Catenuloplanes indicus: one gene and its partner. The protein of the gene in region 1 interacts with the protein of each later gene in a pairwise test. Links are inferred from orthologs where the notes say so. Each region holds a gene or a part of one and is shown in the gene's direction. Other genes may lie near its edges.

Region 1 (10,590 bases):
TCCCGAACGTGCGCTGCGACTCCGAACCGGATGCCCGCACCCGCCTGGTCGCACGCGGCTTCGAGGTCCAGGTCGCGGCCGGGCGCTGGGACTCGCACTGCCCGGCCGGCACGGTCGCGAGCACGGAACCGGGCGGCAGCACCATCGAGGGCGGCGTGGTCGTCCTCCGGCTCAGCACCGGCCGCTCGCCCCGGCAGGCCGCACCGTCGCCCTCGGCCTCGGTCTCGGCACGCCCGGGGTGATCGACGTTCAAGATCAAAACGCGCCGGGGGTACGTACCCCCGGCGCGTTTTTTTGGATGTGGTTCGTCAGGCCGCCAGCTGGCGGCGGACCTCGGCCGCGACCCGGCCGCCCTCCGCGCGCCCCGCAACGGCCGCCTGCGCCGCCTTCATCGCCGGGCCCATGGCCGGCTTGCCACCCAGCCCCGCCAGCGCGCCGGAGACGATCTCGGCCAGTTCCTCGCCGGTCAGCTGCTTCGGCAGGTAGCGATCCAGGATCTCGTGCTCGGCCAGCTCCTTCGCCGCGGACTCGGCACGGCCCGCGTCCGCGAACGCGGTCGCCGACTCCCGGCGCTTCTTGGCCTCCTTGGTCAGCACCGCGAGCACCTCGTCGTCCGAGAGATCCCGCTTCGCCGTCCCGGCGACCTCGGCGTTACCGACGGCGGTCAGCGCCATCCGCAGCGTCGACGTGGTCAGCTCGTCGCGGGCCTTCATGGCGGTGTGCAGGTCTTCGTTGAGGCGGTCCTTGAGCGTACCCATGGGCAGTGAAACTACCCTGGGTCCCATGCGGAAGCGCACCCTTTTCAGCCTGGCCGCCGGTACGGTCGCCGCCGGAGCCGCCACCCTCGCCTATGCCTCACTCATCGAGCGCAACATGTTCACGCTGCGCCGATTCGACGTGCCGGTCCTGGCTCCCGACGCCGAGCCACTGCGCATCCTGCACATCTCGGACATGCACATGATGCCGGAGCAGCGCCGCAAGCAGCGCTGGGTCGCCGCGCTCGCCGCTACCGACCCCGACCTCGTCGTGGTCACCGGCGACAACATGGCCGACCCGGCCGCCGTCCCCGGCGTCCTGCGCGCGCTCCAGCCGCTGCTCGACCTGCCCGGCGCGTTCGTATTCGGCTCCAACGACTACCGCGGCCCGGTCTTCAAGAACCCGTTCTCCTACTTCAACCCCGACCGGGAGTACGTCCAGGGCGTCGAACTGCCCGCCGACGAGCTCCGCCAGGTCCTGGTCGACGCCGGCTGGCACGACATGAACAACACCCGCACCACGATCAAGGCGGGCGGCCGCGTGATCGAACTGGCCGGCGTCGACGACCCACACGTCGACCGCGACGACTACCCACTGGTCGCCGGCCCCGCGTCCGCCGCCGCAGACCTGCACGTGGCCCTCACCCACAGTCCCGAGCCCCCGCTGCTCGACCTGATGGCCGCCGACGGCTTCGACCTGCTGCTGGCCGGCCACACCCATGGCGGCCAGGTCTGCGTCCCGTTCTACGGCGCCCTGGTCACCAACTGCGGCATCCCCCGCAGCATGGTCAAGGGCCTGCACCGCTGGCCCGGCTCCGACTCCTGGCTCCACGTCTCCGCCGGCCTCGGCACCCACCCCACCGCCCCCGTCCGCTTCTCCTGCCCCCCGGAGGCCTCCCTGCTCACCCTCATCCCGCGCTGACCTGCGGAAACGCGCGAAGGGGTATACCGATTTCGCGTGGGCGGTGCGGTCGGATAGTATTTGTACCGCACCCCGGGGTATGGCGCAGCTTGGTAGCGCGCCTCGTTCGGGACGAGGAGGTCGTCGGTTCAAATCCGGCTACCCCGACCGGTAAGTGCAGGTCAGGCCCGGTCTCCACAAGGAGACCGGGCCTGACTCGTTTCCGGCATCGCCAACGACTCACCGGTTCTCGGCGAAGGCGATCCGGCTGAGTTTGCGCCGGGGCCTCTCGCCGCACGTCGTCGGCTCGTGGGGTATCCGCCTGACGACGATGTCGCCCCGGGCGGAGGGCGCCCGTCCGCGGAGCCGGGCTCGAATCCGTTCATCGGCGCGATCGTTCGGCCCCAGGGGTGAAGCTGCCTCGGGGGTTCGGCGACCACGGCGGGACCGGCAGGGAGGAGCGCCAGCGACGACCGTGGCCCGCGGGAGCATGCGGGCCGGGCCACGCCGGAAGTGGGAAAAGCGGCCTCTAATCGGGGTTGAGCACGGCCAGCAGGGTTCCGGCGGCCACGTGGATACCGGGCTGGACCGGGACCGAAGCGACCACGCCGGCCGACGGGGCGTGGACCGGGTGCTCGACCATCGAGGATTCCAGCGTCAGCAGCAGATCACCGGCCCGCACGCGCTGGCCCGGCACCACCATGACGCGTGCGATCGCCCCCGGCAGCGGTGCCGTGAGGGACCCGTCGGTCAGTTCGGACGGCCGCGGGAAGCGGGGGAGCTCGGTGAGGGCGACGGAGCCCTCGGGGCTGTCGACGTAGGAGACGTCGGTGACGCGGTGGACGCCGAAGGTGAGACGGATGCCGTTGACGTCGAGGACGACGCGGTCGGGGGCGGCGGAGACGACGGCGACCGGGGGGTGGTCGTCGGTCAACGGTGGGGCACCGAGGCCGGCCAGGTCGAGTTCTTCCGGGTCGACGGCGCGGACCCACCAGCCGGCCAGCTCGCCGGTGCGCTCCAGGCGGTAGCCGACCTCGACCGGGCCGGCCGGGCCGTCGTAGACGGTGATCTGGGCGCCGGAGGGGACGTTGCGCCAGCCGGACGGGATGGTGGCGAGAACGGGACTGCACGCGCGGCGGGCGGCGGCACCGGCCAGGGCGGCGGCCAGGCAGGAGACGCGGACCGCGTCGACCGAGGAGAGCAGCGGGGCGAAGACCTCGGGGTGGCGGTCCAGGAAGTTGATGTCGACGTTGCCGGAGCGGAACGCCGGGTGCCGCAGAACACGTACCAACAAATCGCGGTTGGTCACGACGCCGTGTACGTGCGATCGCGTCAGCGCGGCGGCGAGCATGCGGGCGGCCTCGTGCCGGGTCGGGGCCCAGGCGACCAGCTTCGCCAGCATCGAGTCGTAGTAGACACCGACCATGGAACCGTCCGCGACGCCGGTGTCGAGGCGCAGGCCGGGCTGGAGCAGTGGCTTGAACGAGCCGGCCACGTCGGGGACGTGGAAGCGGTGCAGGCGGCCGGTGGACGGCAGCCAGGCGTACGCCGGGTCCTCGGCGCAGAGCCGCACCTCGATCGCGTGGCCGCGGACCGGTGGCGGTGCGTTCATCGGCAGCGGGGAGCCCTCCGCGACCAGCAGTTGCAGGCGCACCAGGTCGAAGCCGGAGACGCACTCGCTGGTGGCGTGCTCGACCTGGAGCGCGGTGTTCATCTCCAGGAAGAAGAAGTCGCCGGACGGCGCGAGCAGGAATTCGACGGCACCGGCGCCGACGAAGCCGGACGCGCGGACCACCGCGGTCGCGGCGGTGCAGAGCTGGGCGCGGAGGGTGGGCGAGACCGCGGGGGACGGCGTCTCCTCGATCAGCGTCTGGTAGCGGCGCTGGATCGAGCACTCGCGCTCGCCGAACGTGATCACGCCGCCGGTGGAGTCCGCGATCACCGGGATCTCGATATGCCGGGCGCGTTCCACGTACGGTTCGGCCAGCGCTGTGCCGTTGCCGAACAGGCCGGCGGCCTCGCGGCGGACCGCGGCGAACGCGTCCGCGAGTGTGTCCGGGTCGCGGACGATGCGCATCGCCCGGCCGCCGCTGCCGACGTCCGCCTTGACCAGCACCGGGAAGCCGGGCACGTGTTCCGGCTCGCCGAACGCGGGCAGCATCGGCACGCCCGCGTCGGCCAGCAGCGCACGCGACTCCAGCCGGGAGGTGAGCAGCGCGATCGCCTTCGGCGGGGCACCGACCCAGGTCAGGCCCGCGTCGATGACCGCGGCTGCGAAGTCCGCGTCGTCGGCGAGCAGACCGTAGCCGGGGTGCACCGCGTCCGCGCCGGTTTTCCGCGCGGCGCCGAGGATCAGGTCACCGCGCAGGTACGTGGCGGTCGGCGCGTTCCCCGGCAGGTGCACCGCGTAGTCGGCCTCGGCCACGTGTGGCGCGTCGGCGTCCGCGTCCGAGTAGACCGCGACCGTCTCGATGCCGATCAACCGGCAGGTCGCGAAGATCCGCCGGGCGATCTCTCCGCGATTGGCGACCAGGAGTCGTCGGATCATCAAGCCCTCACATCCGGAAAACGCCGAACCGGTCGGCGCCACCGACCGGGCCACTATGGATCGCGGACAGACACAGGCCGAGTACGGTCCGGGTGTCCCGCGGGTCGATCACGCCGTCGTCGTGCAGCCGGCCGGAGACGAACAGCGCGGCGGTCTGCGCCTCGACCTGCCGTTCGACGTTCACCCGCAGGTTCCGGTCGAAGTCCTCCTCGTACCGCTGGCCCTTGACCTCGGCGGCCTGCCGGGCCAGCGCGGTGAGCACGCCGGTCAGCCGCTCCGGCACGAGCGCGGCCGCGCGGGCGTTCGGCCAGCTGAACAGGAAGCGGGGGGCCATGGCGCGGCCGGACATCGCGTACGCGGCCGGCCCGTGCGCGGCGCCCAGGTTCACGGCCAGGTGCGGTACGCCGGACGCGGCGACCGCGCTCATCATCGCGGACGCGTGCTTGACGATCCCGGCCTGCTCGAACTCGGCGCCGGTCCGCAGCCCGGGCGCGTTCTGCAGGAAGATCAGCGGCGTGCCCGACGCGTTCGCCAGCTGAATGAACTGCGCACCCTTCTGCGCCTCCGCGGAGGCCAGCGGGCCGCGCGCGTTGGCCAGCACGCCGACCGGGTAGCCGTGCACCTCGCCCCAGCCGGTGACCAGCGCGGTGCCGTAGCCGGGCTTGACCTCGTCGAAGTCGCTGGCGTCCAGGATCCGGGCCAGCACCTCGCGTGGGTCGAACGGGGTGCGCTCGTCCGCGGGCGGGATCGCCAGCAGGTCCTCGGCGTCGTACTTGGGTGGCGCGGCGAGCGCGGTGCGCGGCGGTGGGCCGAGCTTGCGCCAGTTGAGCCGGCGCATGCACTGGCGGGCCAGGCGTACCGCGTCGCGCTCGTCCTCGGCCAGGAAGTCGGCCAGGCCGGAGCGGGTGGCGTGCATGGCGGCGCCGCCGAGCGCCTCGCCGTCCGGGATCTCGCCGGTCGCCTCCTGGACCAGCCGCGGCCCGGCCACCGAGACCTTGGCCTGCCCGCGGACCAGCACCGTGTAGTCGGACAGGCCGGGCAGCCAGGCGGCCACGTCGACCGCGTCGCCGAAGACCACGCAGATGGTGGGGATCCGGCCGGCGGAGAGCCGGGCCAGGTCGCGCAGCACGCTGCCGCCGGGCACGAACGCCTCGACCTGGGCGGGCAGGTCCGCGCCCGCGGACTCGACCAGGCTGATCAACGGCAGCCGGTTGGCCAGCGCGATCTCGCCGGCCCGTTCGATCTTGCGGAGCGCGATCGGGTTCAGCACGCCGCCACGTACGGTCGGGTCGTGCGCCACGATGACGCACTCGACGCCCTCGACCACGCCCAGGCCGGTGACCACGCCGGCGCCGACCGGCTGGTCGGTGTGCCAGCCCGCGACCGGGGACAGCTCCAGGAACGGTGCGTCCTGATCGAGCAGCAGGTCGATGCGCTCGCGGGGCATCAGCCGGCCGCGGGCGTGGTGCCGGGTGACGTGCCGTTCGCCGCCGCCGGCGCGCGCCAGGTCGAGCGCGTTCACCAGCGCGCCGAGGCGCTCCAGCATCGCGTCCCGGTTCTCCTGGTACGTCGGGTTGCGCGGATCGATGGCGGTGTCGAGGACAGCCATGTGCAACCCCTCTACGTCTGTGCGGCCCGGCCCTGTTGCCACACGTCGTAACGAGCGACCCGCAGGGGCGAAACGCGCCGAGCCCCGGCGGGTGATCCCGCCGGGGCTCGAAACGATGAAGGGGCTGTGCCTAGACGCGGGCCCGGCGGGCCAGGCGCTCCGGGTCCAGGATGATCACGCTCTTGCCGTCCAGGCGCAGCCAGCCGCGCGACGCGAAGTCGGCGAGCGCCTTGTTGACGGTCTCCCGGGACGCGCCGACCAGCTGGGCCAGCTCCTCCTGGGTGAGGTCGTGCGTGACGCGGAGGACGCCCCCGTCACGGGTGCCGAACCGGCCTGCCATCTGCAGGAGGTTCTTCGCGACCCGGCCGGGGACGTCGGTGAATATGAGGTCGGCCAGGTTGTCGTTCGTCCGTCGTAGCCTGCGGGCGAGTACCCGGAGCAGCTGCTCCGAGATCTCCGGCCGGTTGTGCAGCCACGGGCGCAGCGCCTGCTTGCGCAGCCGGGCCAGCCGGGTGTCGGTCACCGCGGTCGCCGTCGCGGTGCGCGGGCCGGGGTCGAAGAGCGAGAGCTCACCGAGCATGTCCGACGGACCCATGATCGAAACGAGATTCTGCCGGCCGTCAGCCGCGCGCCGCCCGAGCTTGATCTTGCCGGACAGTACGATGTACAGGCTGTCCCCGGGCTCGCCCTCGTTGAAGACGACCTCGCCCTTCCGGATCTCGAGGGTCTCCATCTCCTTGGCGAGCGCCTCGGCCGCCTCAGGATCAACCCCCTGGAAGATCCCGCTGCGGGCCAACACCTCGTCCATGCGCACCTCCGCCAAGCGCCGAGCTGTTTCTGCTACCGGTCAGAACCTGGATGGCCGGTGAAGCCTTCGCGCGCAGTCAGTCTAGGCGCACGCGGGCCGGAATCGGGCGTGCACCCCAGGAATCTTGATCCGGAAGCGTAACCAACCAGACCTCAACGGACGGTAACATCCGGCGCCCGTCAGCTCTAGAGCGAAGATCACGCTCCGCAGTTCGACTTCCGATCTCGGCTCCGTGCGTTTGTTCAGTATGGCGCGCAAACCGGTCTTTGTTGTGCTTTTCGCCCTGGCCCTCCTGCTTGCCGGTGGACTGTCCGGCGTCCACGCGATCTCGGTCGCGACCGCCGCGGGCACCCGGCCGCTCTGGCTCGGGGTGCCGCCGCTCGTGCCGGTGGCCCCCGCTCCCTCGCCCCCGCCCCGTCCGGCCGGGCTGATCTCGATCGCCGCGATCGGGTCGATCTCCGAGGCCGGCCGGCTCGACGGCGTCCGGGCGCTGCTCGGCGCGGACGTGGTGACAGCCGCGGCGCCGCGAAAGACCAACATCAAGATCATCGGCGGGTACGGCACGGCGGCGGCCGAGATCCGTGGGGTCCGGGTCGCGGTGATCGGCTTCCCGGCCGGTGCGGTCATCGACCTGACCGCGGCGAAGCGCACGGTGACCGCGGCCGCGCGGCACGCCGACCTGGTCGTGGTGCACGCCCGGCTGGGCACGCCGGGCCGCTACCGAGTGGCCGCCGGCGTCGAACGGTACCGCCGGCAGAGCCACGGCGACCCGGTCCGGTTCGCGCACGGCGTCGTGGACGCGGGCGCGGACCTGGTGCTCGGCCACGGCCCGGGGGTGCTTCGCGGCATGGAGTTCCACCGCGGGCGGCTGATCGCGTACAGCCTCGGCACGTTCACCGGCCCCGGCGGCCGGACCGGGCGGTACGCCGCCGCCGGCGTGCTCCGCGTCACGCTGCGCGCGGACGGCCGCTGGGCCGGCGGCACGTTCACCCCGACCAGGGCGGACCGCGCCGGACACCCGGTGCCGGACCGCACCGGTGCCGGGCTGCGGCACGTGCGTGAGCTGTCCGCGGCGGACTTTCCCGGCACCGGGCCGGTGATCAGCGAGAACGGCGCGCTGACGGCCGGATAGACGACCGCCGGAGGCGGCGGGCCCGGGCTTCGACGTACGCTGGCCGATGTGACCCGCACGTCCGCCCCGGCCGAGTCCTCGCTCGCGTTGACCCGCCGCGCCCGCCGGATCGGCCGGTTGCTCACCGAGACCCATCCGGACGCGCACTGCGAGCTGGACCACGACGGGCCGCTGCAGCTGGCCGTCGCCACCATCCTCTCCGCCCAGTGCACGGACAAACGGGTCAACGAGGTCACGCCGAAGCTCTTCACCCGCTATCCCACGGCCGCGGACTACGCGGGCGCGAACCGGGCCGAGCTGGAGGAGCTGATCCGGCCGACCGGCTTCTTCCGCAACAAGACCAACTCGCTGATCGGCCTCGGCCAGGCGCTGGTCGAGCGGCACGGCGGCGAGGTGCCCGGCAAGCTGGACGACCTGGTCAAGCTACCCGGCATCGGCCGGAAGACGGCGAACGTGATCCTCGGCAACGCGTTCGACGTGCCCGGCATCACGGTCGACACCCACTTCCAGCGGCTGGTCGCCCGCTGGGGGCTGACCGCGGAGACCGACCCGGTCAAGATCGAATATGCGATCGGCGCGCTCTACCCGAAGCGCGACTGGACCATGCTGTCGCACCGGATCATCTTCCACGGCCGCCGCGTCTGCCACGCCCGCAAACCGGCCTGCGGCGCCTGCACGCTCGCGAAGGTCTGCCCGTCGTTCGGCACCGGCCCGACCGAGCCCGAGGTCGCGGTGAAGCTGCTCAAGGGCCCCCGGGCCGGTGCGCTGGCCGAGGCGGTCGGGCTCGACCCGGCGCTGGTGCCCGGGGCCGCGGCCACCGTGGACGTGCCGTGAGACGTGCGGTCCGGTCAGTCGCGGCCGCGCTCGTGCTCGCACTGGCCGGGTGTGCCGGCACCCCCGCGATCACCCCGACCGCGGGCGACGTGGTGATCGCGTCCCCGTTCGCCGACTGCGCCGCGCTCACCACGCCGATCGCGGATTCCCCCGCACCGCCCGGTGACGTGCTGCTGGACCGGCTGCCCGAGCTGGAGCTGTCCTGCCTCAACGGCGGCGACATCGTCGCGCTCACCGAGCTGCGCGGGCCTGCCGTGATCAACCTCTGGGGCTCCTGGTGCGGGCCGTGCCGGGCCGAGCTGCCGGTCGTCCAGGCCTACGCGGACCGCGCCGGCGACCGGCTGCGCGTCCTCGGCGTGGACACCGGCGACCGGCAGTCCACCGCCGAGGACCTCGGCCGCGAGCTGGGCTTCCGCTTCCCGTCCCTGTTCGACCCGAACAAGGAGCTGCTGACCGCGCTCAGCGTCGCCAAGCTCGGCGCGCCCGGCCTGCCGACCACCGTGCTGATCGACGCGGAGGGCCGGGTGCGCGGCGTGCACCAGACCACCGCGCTCGACGAGGCCGCGCTGGACCGGTTCGTCCGGGACCACCTCGGCGTGACGGTCGCCGGATGATTGAGCGGTTCCGGCCCGGCGGCCGTAGATCAAGCGGAGGTGAGGCGTGAGCGACGAGATCCCGGAGTGGCTGGCGCCGCTCGCGAAGCGGGCCGCGTCCGCGACCGCGCGCGACTTCACCCGCATGCCGACGCCCACCGGCGAGGGCCGGGCCAGCGCCGTGCTGGTGCTGTTCGGCGAGGGCCCGGACGGGCCGGACGTGCTGATGCTGGAGCGCGCCGCGGATATGCGCAACCACGCCGGCCAGCCCGCGTTCCCCGGCGGCGCGGCCGACCCGGACGACGCGGACGCGGTCGCCACCGCGCTGCGCGAGGCGAACGAGGAGGTCGGGCTGGACCCGGCCAGCGTCACCGTGCTCACCGAGCTGCCGAAGCTGTGGATCCCGGTCAGCCGGTTCGTGGTCACGCCGGTGCTGGCCTGGTGGCACGCGCCGCACCCGGTGCACCCGCGGCAGCCGGCCGAGGTCGCGCACGTGGCCCGGCTGCCGATCGCGGAGCTGTGTGATCCCGAGCACCGGCTTCAGGTGCGGCACGGCAGCGGCTGGATCGGTCCCGCGTTCGACTCACAGGGCATGGTGGTGTGGGGTTTCACCGCCGGTGTGCTCTCCGCGCTGCTCGACATGGGCGGCTGGAGCCGGCCCTGGCCGCGCACCCGCGTCGCCGAGCTGGACGACCGGTTGCGGCCGGTGCTCGTACCCCCGGAACGTTCCTCGAATGGCCCGGCGGCGCCGCCGCCGGCCGACGACGTCAGCGGTCCCCTCGCATGAGGCGTCGTCGCAGCCCTCGGCGGCCCCTGGCCGGCATACCTACCCTAGGCGGGTGTCCGTGACCGACATCGTCCTCTTCCTGCTGGTACTGCTGTTCGCGGCGAGCGGCTACCGGCAGGGATTCGTGGTGGGGACGTTGTCCTTCGCCGGATTCTTCAGCGGGGCCCTGCTCGGCCTGCAGCTCGGCCCGCTGATCGCGGCGCAGTTCGCCGACCCCGGGCTGCGCGTCGTCGCCTCGCTGGTCGCGATCTTCCTGCTCGCGGTGGTCGCGCAGACGCTGGCCGGCTGGTTCGGCGCCCGGCTGCGGCACGGCATCGTGAACCCGACCGGCCAGCGGATCGACGAGGTCGGCGGCGCGCTGGTCTCGGTCTGCGCGGTGCTGCTCGTCGCCTGGCTGGTCGCGGTGCCGCTGGCCTCCTCGTCCGTACCGTGGCTGGCCCGCTCGATCAAGAGCAGCTACCTGCTCGGCGCGGTCGACTCGGTGATGCCGGCTCAGGCCGAGGCGCTGTCCCAGGGCCTGCGCCAGACGCTCAACACTCGCGGCTTCCCGGAGGTCTTCAGCGGCCTCGGCACCACGCGCGCGCCGCAGGTCGAGGCGCCCGACCCGGCACTGGCGCGGTCGC
Region 2 (11,062 bases), 2.1 Mb from region 1 along the record:
CTCCTCCGCGACCTTGCGGACCAGCCAGCCGATCTCGTCGTACCGCCCGATCAGCTCGGCCGGACCGGCCAGCCCCGCCTCGACCAGCAGCCGCGCGGTCGTGACCAGCGGGTCGCGGGCGACGTCCGCGGCCAGCTCGGCCGCGGTGCGGTAGCCGATCTCCGCGTCCGCACCGGCGTGGCCCATCAGCCGGACCAGTTCCAGGTGCAGCACGGCCGGCCGGCGCTCGCTCCGCACGTACCCGGCGGCCTCGGCCGCGGCGTCGTAGGTGGCGGCCAGGTCGCAACCGTCCGCGTGGAAGTAGCGGATGCCCGGCCGGGTGGACAGCAGCGCCGCGACCCAGCCCTCCGGCGACGGCACGCTGATGCCGAGCCCGTTGTCCTCGCAGACCAGCAGCAGCGGTACCCGGGCACCGGAGTGGTCGGACCAGCCGGCCGTGTTGAACGCGGCCTGCGCGCTGGCGTGGTTGACCGACGCGTCGCCGAACGAGGCGACCACGATCGCGTCCGCGGGCCACGGCGAGACCGGCGCCGGGCGGGACGGGCCGGGCCGCTCCACGGACGCCAGGTGCCGGCCGTGCTCGATCGCGACCGCGGTGCCGACCGCCCGGGGCAGGTGCGACGCGACCGTGGACGTGGTCGGCACCACGTGCAGCGCCGCGTTGCCGAAGACCTTGTGCCGGCCGCCCGCGATCGGCTCCTGGCTGGACGCGATCAAGCCGCGCAGCACGTCGCGGGCCGCCTCGGCCAGCGAGACGCCGTCGTCGTGCTCGGTCGCGGCGTGCCGGGGCCCGGCGCCGAGCGGCGACTCGCCACCGGCCGCCTGGACCGCGCGCGCACAGTAGAAGCCGCCGGAGCGGTAGTGCAGCAGCGCCGGGTCGGTGTGCCGGACCGCGGACGCGACCGCCGCGTTGCCCTCGTGGCCGGACGAGCCGATCGTGTAGAACCCCTCGCCGAAGCTGCGCAGCCAGCGCGAGGCCAGGTCGAGGTGCCGGCTGGTGAGCTGGGCGTCGAAGAGTTCGAGCGCCCGGGCGCCGGTCAGCCCGCTGCCGTCCCGGACGGGGTCGGCGGACGTCCGCCGCTCGTCCGGCTTGGTCAGCGCGCCGACCGCCTCCCGGAACCGCTCGTCGAGATCTTGAGGGGTGGTCACCCCGAAAGCATTACCGACCCGCGCCGCCCGGGGCCACTCGAACGGTCTGATGGAGACCGTTCACTCACGCCACCCGTCCAGCTCGACGCCCTTGCCGATCTCGGCGCGGAATCCGAACACGACGGTCCGCGTCTCGCCGGGCGGGACCTGCAGCTTCCAGGTCAGCTCGCCCATCTCGGTGCGCTCGGCCGGTGCCGGGTCGAACCGGGTCTCGCGCACCGCGATCGCCTCGTCCCGGGACACCGGCAGCTGGTCCAGCACGGTGATCTGCGCCGCACGGGGCGTGTGGTTGCCGATCGTGATCGTGTACTCCGCCTCGCGGCGGCGGGTGGACGACAACGCGGCCTTGGTCGCGGTGCGCCGGGTCTGCTCGCGCTCCACCCGTACCCGGTCGTCGACGCCGAGCGCCAGCTCCAGTTCCTCGCCCGGGGCCCAGGGCTTCAGCCGGGTACGCCCGACGAAGTCCCCGCCGTGGAACACCGCGGCCGGGCCGGGCAGCAGCGTGTGCTCGCTGGCGTTGGTCACGGTGGCGCGCAGGTACGCGCCGGTGTCCCGGACCGGCGCGGTCACGTGATCGAGCCGGGCCGGCAGCTCCAGCGACGCGACCACGGCCCGGTGCGAGGTGCCGTCCGCCGGGACCGCGACCGGACGGGCCGGGCGGTAGGTGGCCGCGGCCGCGCCCTGTTCCACGGTGGCGACCGCCTCCACGACCTTGGCCCGGGCCATCCTCGCCGCCCCGGCCGCGACCGGCGGCCCGGCCACCGCCACCGGCGCGTCGGCCATGTCGTAGGACGCACCGTAGACGGGCATCGGCGCGGGCGGCGGCGTCGGCGGGGCCGGCCGGTGCCGGTCCAGGAACCACGGGTCGAGGTCCGGCACCGTGACCAGGCCGGCCGGGCGCGCGGTGGACAGCCGCAGGTCGGTCTCCGGCCAGTCCTCGCCGGTGTGCTGCGACACCAGCCCGAACCAGGTCAGCGTGAGCGTGTCCCCGTCCGCGTCGAGCCGCACGTCGTAGCTGGACTCCCAGGAGGCGCCGTGCGTCACGTAGGACAGCTCCAGCTCGACGGCGCCGGTGTGCGCCATCTCCAGCGCGACCATCGCCACCAGCCGGTCCGGCGCCGTCTTCCGGTAGAGCGCCTCCAGCTCGCGATGCACCGCGGAGAGCTCGTCGTCCAGCCGTTCCCGGCGCTGAGCCGCCGCGCGCTGCCGGGCCTTGCCGGCCGCGAGCTGCTCGGCCAGCGAGTCGCCGAAGCCCGCGATCGCGCCGGGCGCGGCCGTACCCTCGGCAAGCGCCTTCGCGTAGCTCGTGCCGGCCCGCCGGCCCAGCTCGTGCAGGAACTCCGCGCGCTCCTTCTCGATCGCGGCGTCGTCGTCCAGCTCGCGTTGCGCGTCCTCCAGCGCGCGCCGCCGCTCCTCCAGCGCCACCACCTCGGGGTCCGCGCTGCGCGCCGCGAAGAACGTGGTCACGTCCACGCCGAGCACGGTGGCCGCGCCCCGCCCGCCGACCCGCACCGAGCTTGCGTCGACGGCCGCCGGCAGCGGACCGAGCGGCACGGTGTGATCGCCGGCCGGCAGTCGTACGGTGGCGTGCCGGGTGACGCGGGCGCGGTCCGGGTAGACGATCACGCCGGTGATCGTCGAGTCGACCGGTGCGGCGGGGGTGACGTCGCTCATGCCGGAGAATCTAGCCGGGCAGGAACGAGAAACGGACCTGCCGCTCGGGGTTGTCGCCGTTCGGGTCGACCAGGCAGATGGACTGCCAGGTGCCGAGCGTGATCCGGCCGTTGAGCACCGGCAGCGTGGCGTGCGGTGGCACGAAGGCGGGCATCACATGGTCCCGGCCGTGGCCCGGCGAGCCGTGCCGGTGCCGCCATCGGTCGTCCGTGGGCAGCAGGTCGTCCAGCGCGGTCAGCAGGTCGTCGTCCGAGCCGGCGCCGGTCTCCAGGATCGCCACCCCGGCGGTGGCGTGCGGGACGAAGACGTTGAGCAGGCCGTCGCCCTGACCTGCGACGAAACGGGCCGCTTGGTCCGTGATGTCCGCGACGGCGGGGCGGCCCCCGGTGCGGACGGTGATCACCTCGGTGCGCATGACGCGCAGTCTTCCACCCCGGCCGTCTGCCTCGTTAAGCGAAAGTTACCGTGCGGTATCTGTGTCAAGCATCGCGTCTGACGGTGGTAAGCGTGACGCCCCCCGTCACACGAGGCAGGATGACCGGAGAGACTTATCCCACAGATAGACCGATTCCATCTACCCTGAGGAATGCCCGTGGCCACGGAACGCAAGCGCCCGGTCATCAGCGATGGCCTACCAAGCCAGCTTCCGGACATCGACCCCGAAGAGACGAGCGAGTGGGTCGAGTCGCTTGATGGAGTGATCGACGAGGGCGGCGCCAAGCGTGCGCGCTACGTCATGCTTCGACTGCTGGAGCGGGCGCGGGAGCGTCAGGTGGGTGTGCCGCCGCTGACGTCGACCGACTACATCAACACCATCCCGCCGGAGCAGGAGCCCTGGTTCCCCGGCGACGAGATGATCGAGCGCCGGATCCGCGCCTACATCCGGTGGAACGCCGCGATGACGGTGCACCGCGCGCAGCGGCCGGAGATCGGCGTCGGTGGCCACATCTCGACGTACGCGTCCTCGGCCAGCCTCTACGAGGTGGGCTTCAACCACTTCTTCCGCGGCAAGGACCACCCGGGCGGCGGCGACCAGATCTACTTCCAGGGCCACGCGTCGCCGGGCATGTACGCGCGCGCCTACCTGGAGGGGCGCCTCACCGAGGACAAGCTGGACGGGTTCCGCCAGGAACTGTCGCACCGCGGGGGCGGCCTGCCGTCGTACCCGCACCCGCGTCTGATGCCGGACTTCTGGGAGTTTCCGACCGTGTCCATGGGCCTCGGCCCGATGAACGCGATCTACCAGGCCCGGTTCAACCGCTACCTGCACCACCGCGGCATCAAGGACACGTCCGACCAGCACGTGTGGGCGTTCCTCGGCGACGGTGAGATGGACGAGGTCGAGTCGCTCGGCGCGATCGGCCTGGCCGCGCGTGAGGAGCTGGACAACCTCACCTTCGTGGTCAACTGCAACCTGCAGCGCCTGGACGGTCCGGTGCGCGGCAACGGCAAGGTCATCCAGGAGCTGGAGTCGTTCTTCCGCGGTGCCGGGTGGAACGTCATCAAGGTCGTCTGGGGCCGGGAGTGGGACCCGCTGCTCGCCGCGGACTCGGACGGCGCGCTGGTCAACCTGATGAACACCACGCCGGACGGTGACTACCAGACGTACAAGGCCGAGTCGGGCCTGTACGTCCGGGAGAACTTCTTCGGCCGCGATCCGCGTACCCGCAAGATGGTCGAGGGTCTGTCGGACGACGAGATCTGGGGCCTGAAGCGCGGCGGTCACGACTACCGGAAGCTCTACGCGGCGTACAAGGCGGCGACCGAGCACACCGGTCAGCCGACCGTGATCCTGGCGAAGACGATCAAGGGCTGGACGCTCGGGTCGCACTTCGAGGCGCGCAATGCCACGCACCAGATGAAGAAGCTGACGCTGGACGACCTGAAGAAGTTCCGCGACCGCCTCTATCTGGACATCTCGGACAAGCAGCTCGAGGAGAACCCGTACCTGCCGCCGTACTACAAGCCGGCGGAGGACTCCGAGGAGATGCAGTACCTGCAGGAGCGCCGGCGCGCGCTCGGCGGTTATCTGCCGTCCCGGCGGACCCGGGCGAAGAAGCTGGCGATCCCGGCGACCGAGACGTTCGGCGACATCAAGCGCGGCTCGGGCAAGCAGAAGGTCGCCACCACGATGGCCTTCGTCCGGCTCCTCAAGGACCTGATGAAGGACAAGGAGTTCGGCAAGCGCTGGGTACCGATCATCCCGGACGAGGCGCGCACGTTCGGCTTGGACTCGCTGTTCCCGACGAAGAAGATCTACTCGCCGCACGGCCAGAACTACACGTCCGTGGACCGTGAGCTCTTCCTGTCGTACAAGGAGGCGACGACCGGCCAGATCCTGCACGAGGGCATCAACGAGGCCGGCTCGGTCGCGTCGTTCACGGCCGCGGGCTCGTCCTACGCCACGCACGACGAGCCGATGATCCCGCTCTACATCTTCTACTCGATGTTCGGGTTCCAGCGCACCGGCGACGGCTTCTGGGCCGCGGCCGACCAGATGACGCGCGGCTTCGTGATCGGCGCCACCGCGGGCCGCACCACGCTCAACGGTGAGGGTCTGCAGCACGAGGACGGTCACTCGCTGCTGCTCGCGGCCACGAACCCGGCGGTCGTCGCGTACGACCCGGCGTTCGGGTTCGAGATCGCGCACATCGTCGAGAACGGCCTGCACCGGATGTACGGCGAGAAGCAGGAGAACGTCTTCTACTACCTCACCGTCTACAACGAGCCGATCATCCAGCCGGCCCAGCCGGACGACCTGGACGTGGAGGGCCTGCTCAAGGGCATCTACCGCTACTCCCCCGCCCCGGCGGTGGACGGCGACGCGCCCAAGGCGGCGATCCTGGCCTCCGGCACCGGCATGGGCTGGGCGCTCAAGGCGCAGCAGCAGCTGGCGCAGGACTGGGGCGTGGCCGCGGACGTGTGGTCGGTGACCTCCTGGACCGAGCTGCGCCGCGACGCGGTCGAGGTCGAGGAGTACAACCTGATGCACCCGGGCGACGCGCCGCGCAAGCCGTACGTCCAGGAGAAGCTGTCCGGCGTCGAGGGCCCGGTCGTCGCGGTCAGCGACTTCATGCGCGCGGTGCCGGACCTGATCTCCCGGTGGATCCCGGGGTCGTACACGTCGCTGGGCACGGACGGCTTCGGCATGTCGGACACCCGGCACGCGCTGCGCCGCCACTTCCACGTGGACGCGGAGTCGATCACGGTGGCCACGCTGCGCCAGCTCGCGCTGGACGGCAAGGTACCGGCCGGGGTCCCGGCGGACGCGGCCCGCAAGTACGCGATCGACGACGTGCACGCGGCGCCGGTCGGCGAGACCGGCGGCGATTCCTGATTTAGCCCCACAGATCCCCCGTCGACCGGATATAACCGGTCGGCGGGGGATTTTTCGATTTCGCCTCAGAACCGGACATGATCGGTCGATCTGGTCGGTCATGCGTGCAGGACGGTTGCAGAACGGGTTTCAGCTGCGGCACAAGCTGCTGATGCTGGGCGTCGGCGGGGTTCTGGTCACCGCCACGATCCTGGTCGGCGTCGGCGCCTACGAGTCCGCCTCGTTCCAGGAGACCACCGAGGAGAGCGTGAACTCGCTCACCCAGGAGGATCTCAACCACGTCAGCGCGGGCATCACCCAGCTGGTGAAGGCGTCCGGCGACACGGTGCAGAACCAGGTCAACCGGGACATGGACAGCGCGAACAGGTACCTGGCCCGTCAGGGCGGCATGAGCCTGAACAGTGAGCAGACCGCCACCTGGGAGGCCACCAACCAGGTCACGCAGGCGAAGACCACGGTCTCACTACCGCGCGCCGAGGTCGACGGGCAGTGGCTCGGCCAGAACCGCAACCTCCAGGCCGCCACGCCGCTGGTCGACGACATCACCCAGCTCATCGGCGGCTACGTCACCGTGTTCCAGCGCATGAACGAGGCCGGTGACCTGCTGCGCGTCGCCACGAACGTGAAGGCGGCGAGCGGCAACCGGGCGATCGGCACATATATCCCGGCGAAGAACGCGGACGGCACGGACAACGCGGTCGCGGCCGCGATCAAGTCGGGCAAGTCCTACCGCGGCGTGGCGCAGGTGGTCGGCACCTGGTTCATCACCGCGTACGACCCGATCAAGGACGCCGGCGGCCGCGTGATCGGCTCGCTCTTCTACGGCGTGCCGCAGGCCGAGGCGATCGCGGAGCTCACCGGCACGATCGCGGAGACCGAGGTCGGCCAGAACGGCTGGGTCTCGGTGCTCAGCGCCGCCGCCGCCGACCGTGGCCGGGTGATCGCCTCCGACATCCCGGAGGCGGTCGACCAGACGCTCCTGGACGCCACCGACGCGGACGGCACCCGCTACGTCGAGGAGATCATCACCACGGCGGAGAAGCTAGAAGCCGGGGCCAACAGCACAGCCACGTACCAGCTGGCCGGCACGACCGACACCGCGATCGCGGACACCCGCACCGTGGTCACCTACTACGAGCCGTACAAGTGGGCGATCGCGGTGGGCGGTTACCTGCCGGACTACTCCGCCGCGCTGGACAAGGTCGAGGCGGGCCGCACCGAGATGCTCACCGCGTTCATCGCGGTCGGCCTGATCCTGGCGATCGGCGGCGGCGTGCTCGCCTACGTCCAGGCCCGCCGGATCTCCCGCCGGGTCGGCGACCTGACCGGCGCGCTGGCCGGGCTGGCCGAGCGAGACCTGACGGTCCGGGTGTCGCCCTCCGGCGGCGACGAGATCGCCAACATGGGCCATGCGCTGAACACCGCGGTCACCGGCCTGCGCGAGCTGATGAGCGAGGTCACCGACGCGTCCCACCAGGTCGCGCAGGCCGCGGGCCGGGTGGCGGAGGTCGGCGGCGAGCTGGCCGCCGCGTCGTCCACCGCGGCGGCCGAGGCGGGCGTGGCCGGTGAGACCGCGGCGGACGTGTCCCGCGCGGTCTCCACGGTCGCGGCCGGTGCGGAGGAGATGGGCGCGTCGATCAGCGAGATCTCCAGCAACGCGCAGGAGGCCGCGTCGGCCGGCCGGGACGGCGTTGGCCTGACCAAGAGGGCCGCGGACGTGATCGACGAGTTGCGGGTGTCCAGCGAGAAGATCGCGGACGTGGTGAAGCTGATCGCCAGCATCGCGGAGCAGACGAACCTGCTGGCGCTGAACGCGACCATCGAGGCGGCCCGGGCGGGCGCGGCCGGCAAGGGCTTCGCGGTGGTCGCGGGCGAGGTGAAGGAGCTGGCGCAGGAGACCGCGCGGGCCACCGAGGACGTCACCGCGCGGGTGTCCGCGATCGACGCCGACACCGCGAAGGCGGTCCAGGCGATCGAGGCGATCACCGCGACGATCACCCGGGTCAACGACTTCCAGAACGCGATCGCGGCCGCGGTCGAGGAGCAGGCCGCGACCACGAACGAGATGGCCCGCAACATCGGCGAGGTGGCGCAGGGCAGCGAGCAGATCGCGGCGACCATGACCCGGGTCAACGACACCGTCGAGACGACCCGCGGCGCGGTGGACACCTCGCAGGACGCGGCCACCGCGCTCAGCGGGACCGCGGGCCACCTGCAGACGCTGGTCAGCCGCTTCCGCCTCTAGAGGATCAAATCAGCGCACGGTACGTCGTACGAGCGGCTCGCGCGGTTCCGGCGCATCCGCGCCCGGGTCCCGGTACCGCCGCATCCGCACGGCGAACCCCGCGTCCAGCCGGCGCATCCGGGCCGCGAGGTCCTCGGCCTGCGCCGGGGCGTCCGCGTCGGTGCGGCGCATGCGGCCGGCCGCGAGCACGGCCAGCGAGCGGTCCAGGCGGGCCGCGATCCGGCGCACTCCGAACAGACGCAGCGCCACGCCGCGCCAGAAACCGGCCGGGCGGTGCACCCGGATCAGCCGGATCAGCGTGCCGTCGCCGTCCGGGCGCAGCTCCACGTGCAGTTCCGCGCTGACCCGCGCGAGCGGCACCGGCGGCGGGTCGCCGGGCGCGTCCGCGTCCGCGCACTCCCGCCAGGCGATCAGCGAGGGCTCGCGGTAGGCGATGATCCGGGCCGGTACCACCGTGCCGGTGTCACCGGTCAGGCGCCGGCGGGCACCGTGGCCGTCGCCGTCCTGCTCGCACCGGGCCACGCCGGCCAGCCAGCGCGGCAGGGTCTCCGCGCGCCGGACCACGTCCCACACCGCCTCTGCCGGCGCGTCGACGCGGCCGTGCCGTTCCACCACGACCATCCGGCGTCGCCTTCCCCTGGTCACCTTGCTGGACAACCGGGAGCTTAGGTGCAAGACGGTCATTTCCGGTGGGCTTCCGCACGACGCGCCGAGCGACTACAGTCCGAGCAACTTTCACCTTCTGCCGTCGTGCGGATCATCCGCCCGACGCCGGAGACCGGAGGTGGCTCCTGACCACCGTCGATCCAACACCCACGTCGCTGCCGACCGCGCTGGCCGAGCCCACCGCCCGCGTGCACCGCGGCTGGATCCTGCTGCTGTTCAGCGCGAACCTCGGCCTCTGGATGGCGTTCTTCACCCCGATCCAGGTGCTGCTGCCGCTACAGATCGAGCGCATCGCACCGGCTAGCAAGGAGGCAGCGCTCGCGTGGGTGATGGCGGCCGGCGCGTTCGCCGCGATCATCGCGAACCCGCTGGCCGGTGCGCTCTCCGACCGCACCTGCGTGCGCATCGGCGGCCGCGAGCTGGGCCGGCGGCACGCCTGGACGTTCGGCGGCACCGTGCTCGCCGCGCTCGGCCTGCTGCTGCTGTCCCGGCAGCAGACGCTCCTCGGCGTCGCGCTCTGCTGGACCGCCGTGCAGATCTTCCTGAACGCCATGCTGGCCTCGCTGACCGCGGCCGTGCCGGACCGGGTGCCGGTCGCGCAGCGGGCCGCGGTCTCCGGCTGGGTCGGCATCCCCCAGTCGCTCGGCCTGGTGGTCGGCGCGGTGCTGGTCACCGCGGTCTTCACCGGCACGGTCAGCGGCTACACCGCGGTCGCGGTCGCGCTGCTGCTGCTCGGCCTGCCGTTCGCGCTGCGCACCGCGGACGACCCGCTGCCGCGCGGCCACCGCCCGCCGCTGTCCCCGCGTGCGCTGGTCGCCGAGATGTGGATCAGCCCGCGCCGGCACCCGGACTTCGCCTGGGCCTGGGGCACCCGCTTCCTGGTCCAGCTCGGCAATGCGTTCGGCACGCTCTACCTGCTCTACTTCCTGACCGACGGCGTGCGGCATCCGGACCCGGAGACCGGGCTGCTGATCCTGATCCTGCTCTACACCGCGGGCATGATGGCCACCGCCGTGATCTCCGGCCGCATCTCCGACCGGTCCGGCCGGCGCAAGGCGTTCGTCATCTGGTCCGGCGTCGAGATGGCCGTGGCCGCGCTGATCCTCGCGATCTGGCCGACTTTCCCGGCCGCGATCGTGGCCGCGGTGCTGCTCGGCGGCGGCTACGGCGTCTACCTCGCGGTCGACGCCGCGCTGATCACCGAGGTGCTGCCGGCCGCCGTGAACCGCGCCAAGGACCTCGGCGTCATCAACATCGCGAACGCCGCACCCCAGGTCCTCGGCCCGCTGCTGTCCGCACCGATCGTGGTCCACCTCGGCGGTTACCCCACGCTCTACGTGCTGACCGCGGTGATCACGCTGATCGGCAGCGCGTTCGTCCTCAAGATCCGCTCGGTCCGCTGATCACCTACCCTGGACCGGTGCCGATCCCGCTGCTGATCCTGATCTCGCTGCTCACGGTCGCGGTCGTGGTCGCCGCCACCGCGGTGGTCCGCTACCGCGCCGCCACCGTGCTGCTGCGCACCGGCCGGCGGGTACCCGGCGAGATCATCGACACGCAGCGGGTGCCCCAGGGCACCGGCCCGGACGCGTTCTCGCCGGTCGTCCGCTTCCGTACGGTCAACGACCACGAGGTGATCGCCCGCCCCGGCCGCTGGCAGACCGCGACCGGGGTGTCCGGCAGCCGGGTCACGGTCGTCTACGACGAGTCGCGGCCGACCCGGATCGCGGTGGACGGTGCCGGCTTCTCCGCCACCGACACCCGCGCGCTCGTCCGGCTGACCGTCCACCTGATCACGGCCGCCGTACTCGCGGTGGTGGCGGTGGTGGTCTTCACCGCCGTCCGGTGACGGGCCGCATCGGAAACCGGTGGAGCGCGCGGTTAGGCTGAGCGGGTGACGGTACGTGTGCGATTCGCCCCCTCTCCCACTGGCATGTTCCACGTCGGCGGTGCCCGCTCGGCGCTGCAGAACTGGATCTACGCCAAGCAGC

Evidence for each region.
Region 2: the proteins of nth (region 1) and aceE interact in binary tests that used the Escherichia coli proteins (3 or more experiments, as listed by UniProt). The link is inferred for Catenuloplanes indicus from one-to-one orthologs.

Annotation. Positions count from the first base shown.
Region 1 is NZ_JAUSUZ010000001.1:5,171,764-5,182,353, forward strand. Bases 6,845-9,689 are described here. They hold nth (endonuclease III), read left to right. Parts: upstream 6,845-7,792; coding sequence 7,793-8,587; downstream 8,588-9,689. Other genes in these bases: J2S42_RS23415 (CapA family protein), read left to right, coding at 6,893-7,753; J2S42_RS23425 (TlpA family protein disulfide reductase), read left to right, coding at 8,584-9,201; J2S42_RS23430 (NUDIX hydrolase), read left to right, coding at 9,248-9,689. Outside these bases: J2S42_RS23380 (transglycosylase domain-containing protein), read left to right, coding at 1-242; J2S42_RS23385 (GatB/YqeY domain-containing protein), read right to left, coding at 309-758; J2S42_RS23390 (metallophosphoesterase), read left to right, coding at 784-1,677; J2S42_RS23400 (ATP-binding protein), read right to left, coding at 2,186-4,204; J2S42_RS23405 (acyl-CoA carboxylase subunit beta), read right to left, coding at 4,212-5,813; J2S42_RS23410 (Crp/Fnr family transcriptional regulator), read right to left, coding at 5,944-6,621; more of J2S42_RS23430, read left to right, coding at 9,690-9,967; J2S42_RS23435 (MarP family serine protease), read left to right, coding at 10,020-10,590. UniProt on the Escherichia coli protein: DNA repair enzyme that has both DNA N-glycosylase activity and AP-lyase activity. The DNA N-glycosylase activity releases various damaged pyrimidines from DNA by cleaving the N-glycosidic bond, leaving an AP (apurinic/apyrimidinic) site.
Region 2 is NZ_JAUSUZ010000001.1:3,041,545-3,052,606, forward strand. The notes cover bases 3,044-6,360. They hold aceE (pyruvate dehydrogenase (acetyl-transferring), homodimeric type), read left to right. Parts: upstream 3,044-3,415; coding sequence 3,416-6,160; downstream 6,161-6,360. Other genes in these bases: J2S42_RS13615 (YjbQ family protein), read right to left, coding at 3,044-3,238; J2S42_RS13625 (methyl-accepting chemotaxis protein), read left to right, coding at 6,261-6,360. Outside these bases: J2S42_RS13605 (thiamine pyrophosphate-dependent enzyme), read right to left, coding at 1-1,149; J2S42_RS13610 (DUF4139 domain-containing protein), read right to left, coding at 1,210-2,823; more of J2S42_RS13615, read right to left, coding at 2,834-3,043; more of J2S42_RS13625, read left to right, coding at 6,361-8,405; J2S42_RS13630 (SRPBCC family protein), read right to left, coding at 8,415-9,089; J2S42_RS13635 (MFS transporter), read left to right, coding at 9,197-10,474; J2S42_RS13640 (DUF3592 domain-containing protein), read left to right, coding at 10,492-10,920; gltX (glutamate--tRNA ligase), read left to right, coding at 10,966-11,062. UniProt on the Escherichia coli protein: Component of the pyruvate dehydrogenase (PDH) complex, that catalyzes the overall conversion of pyruvate to acetyl-CoA and CO(2).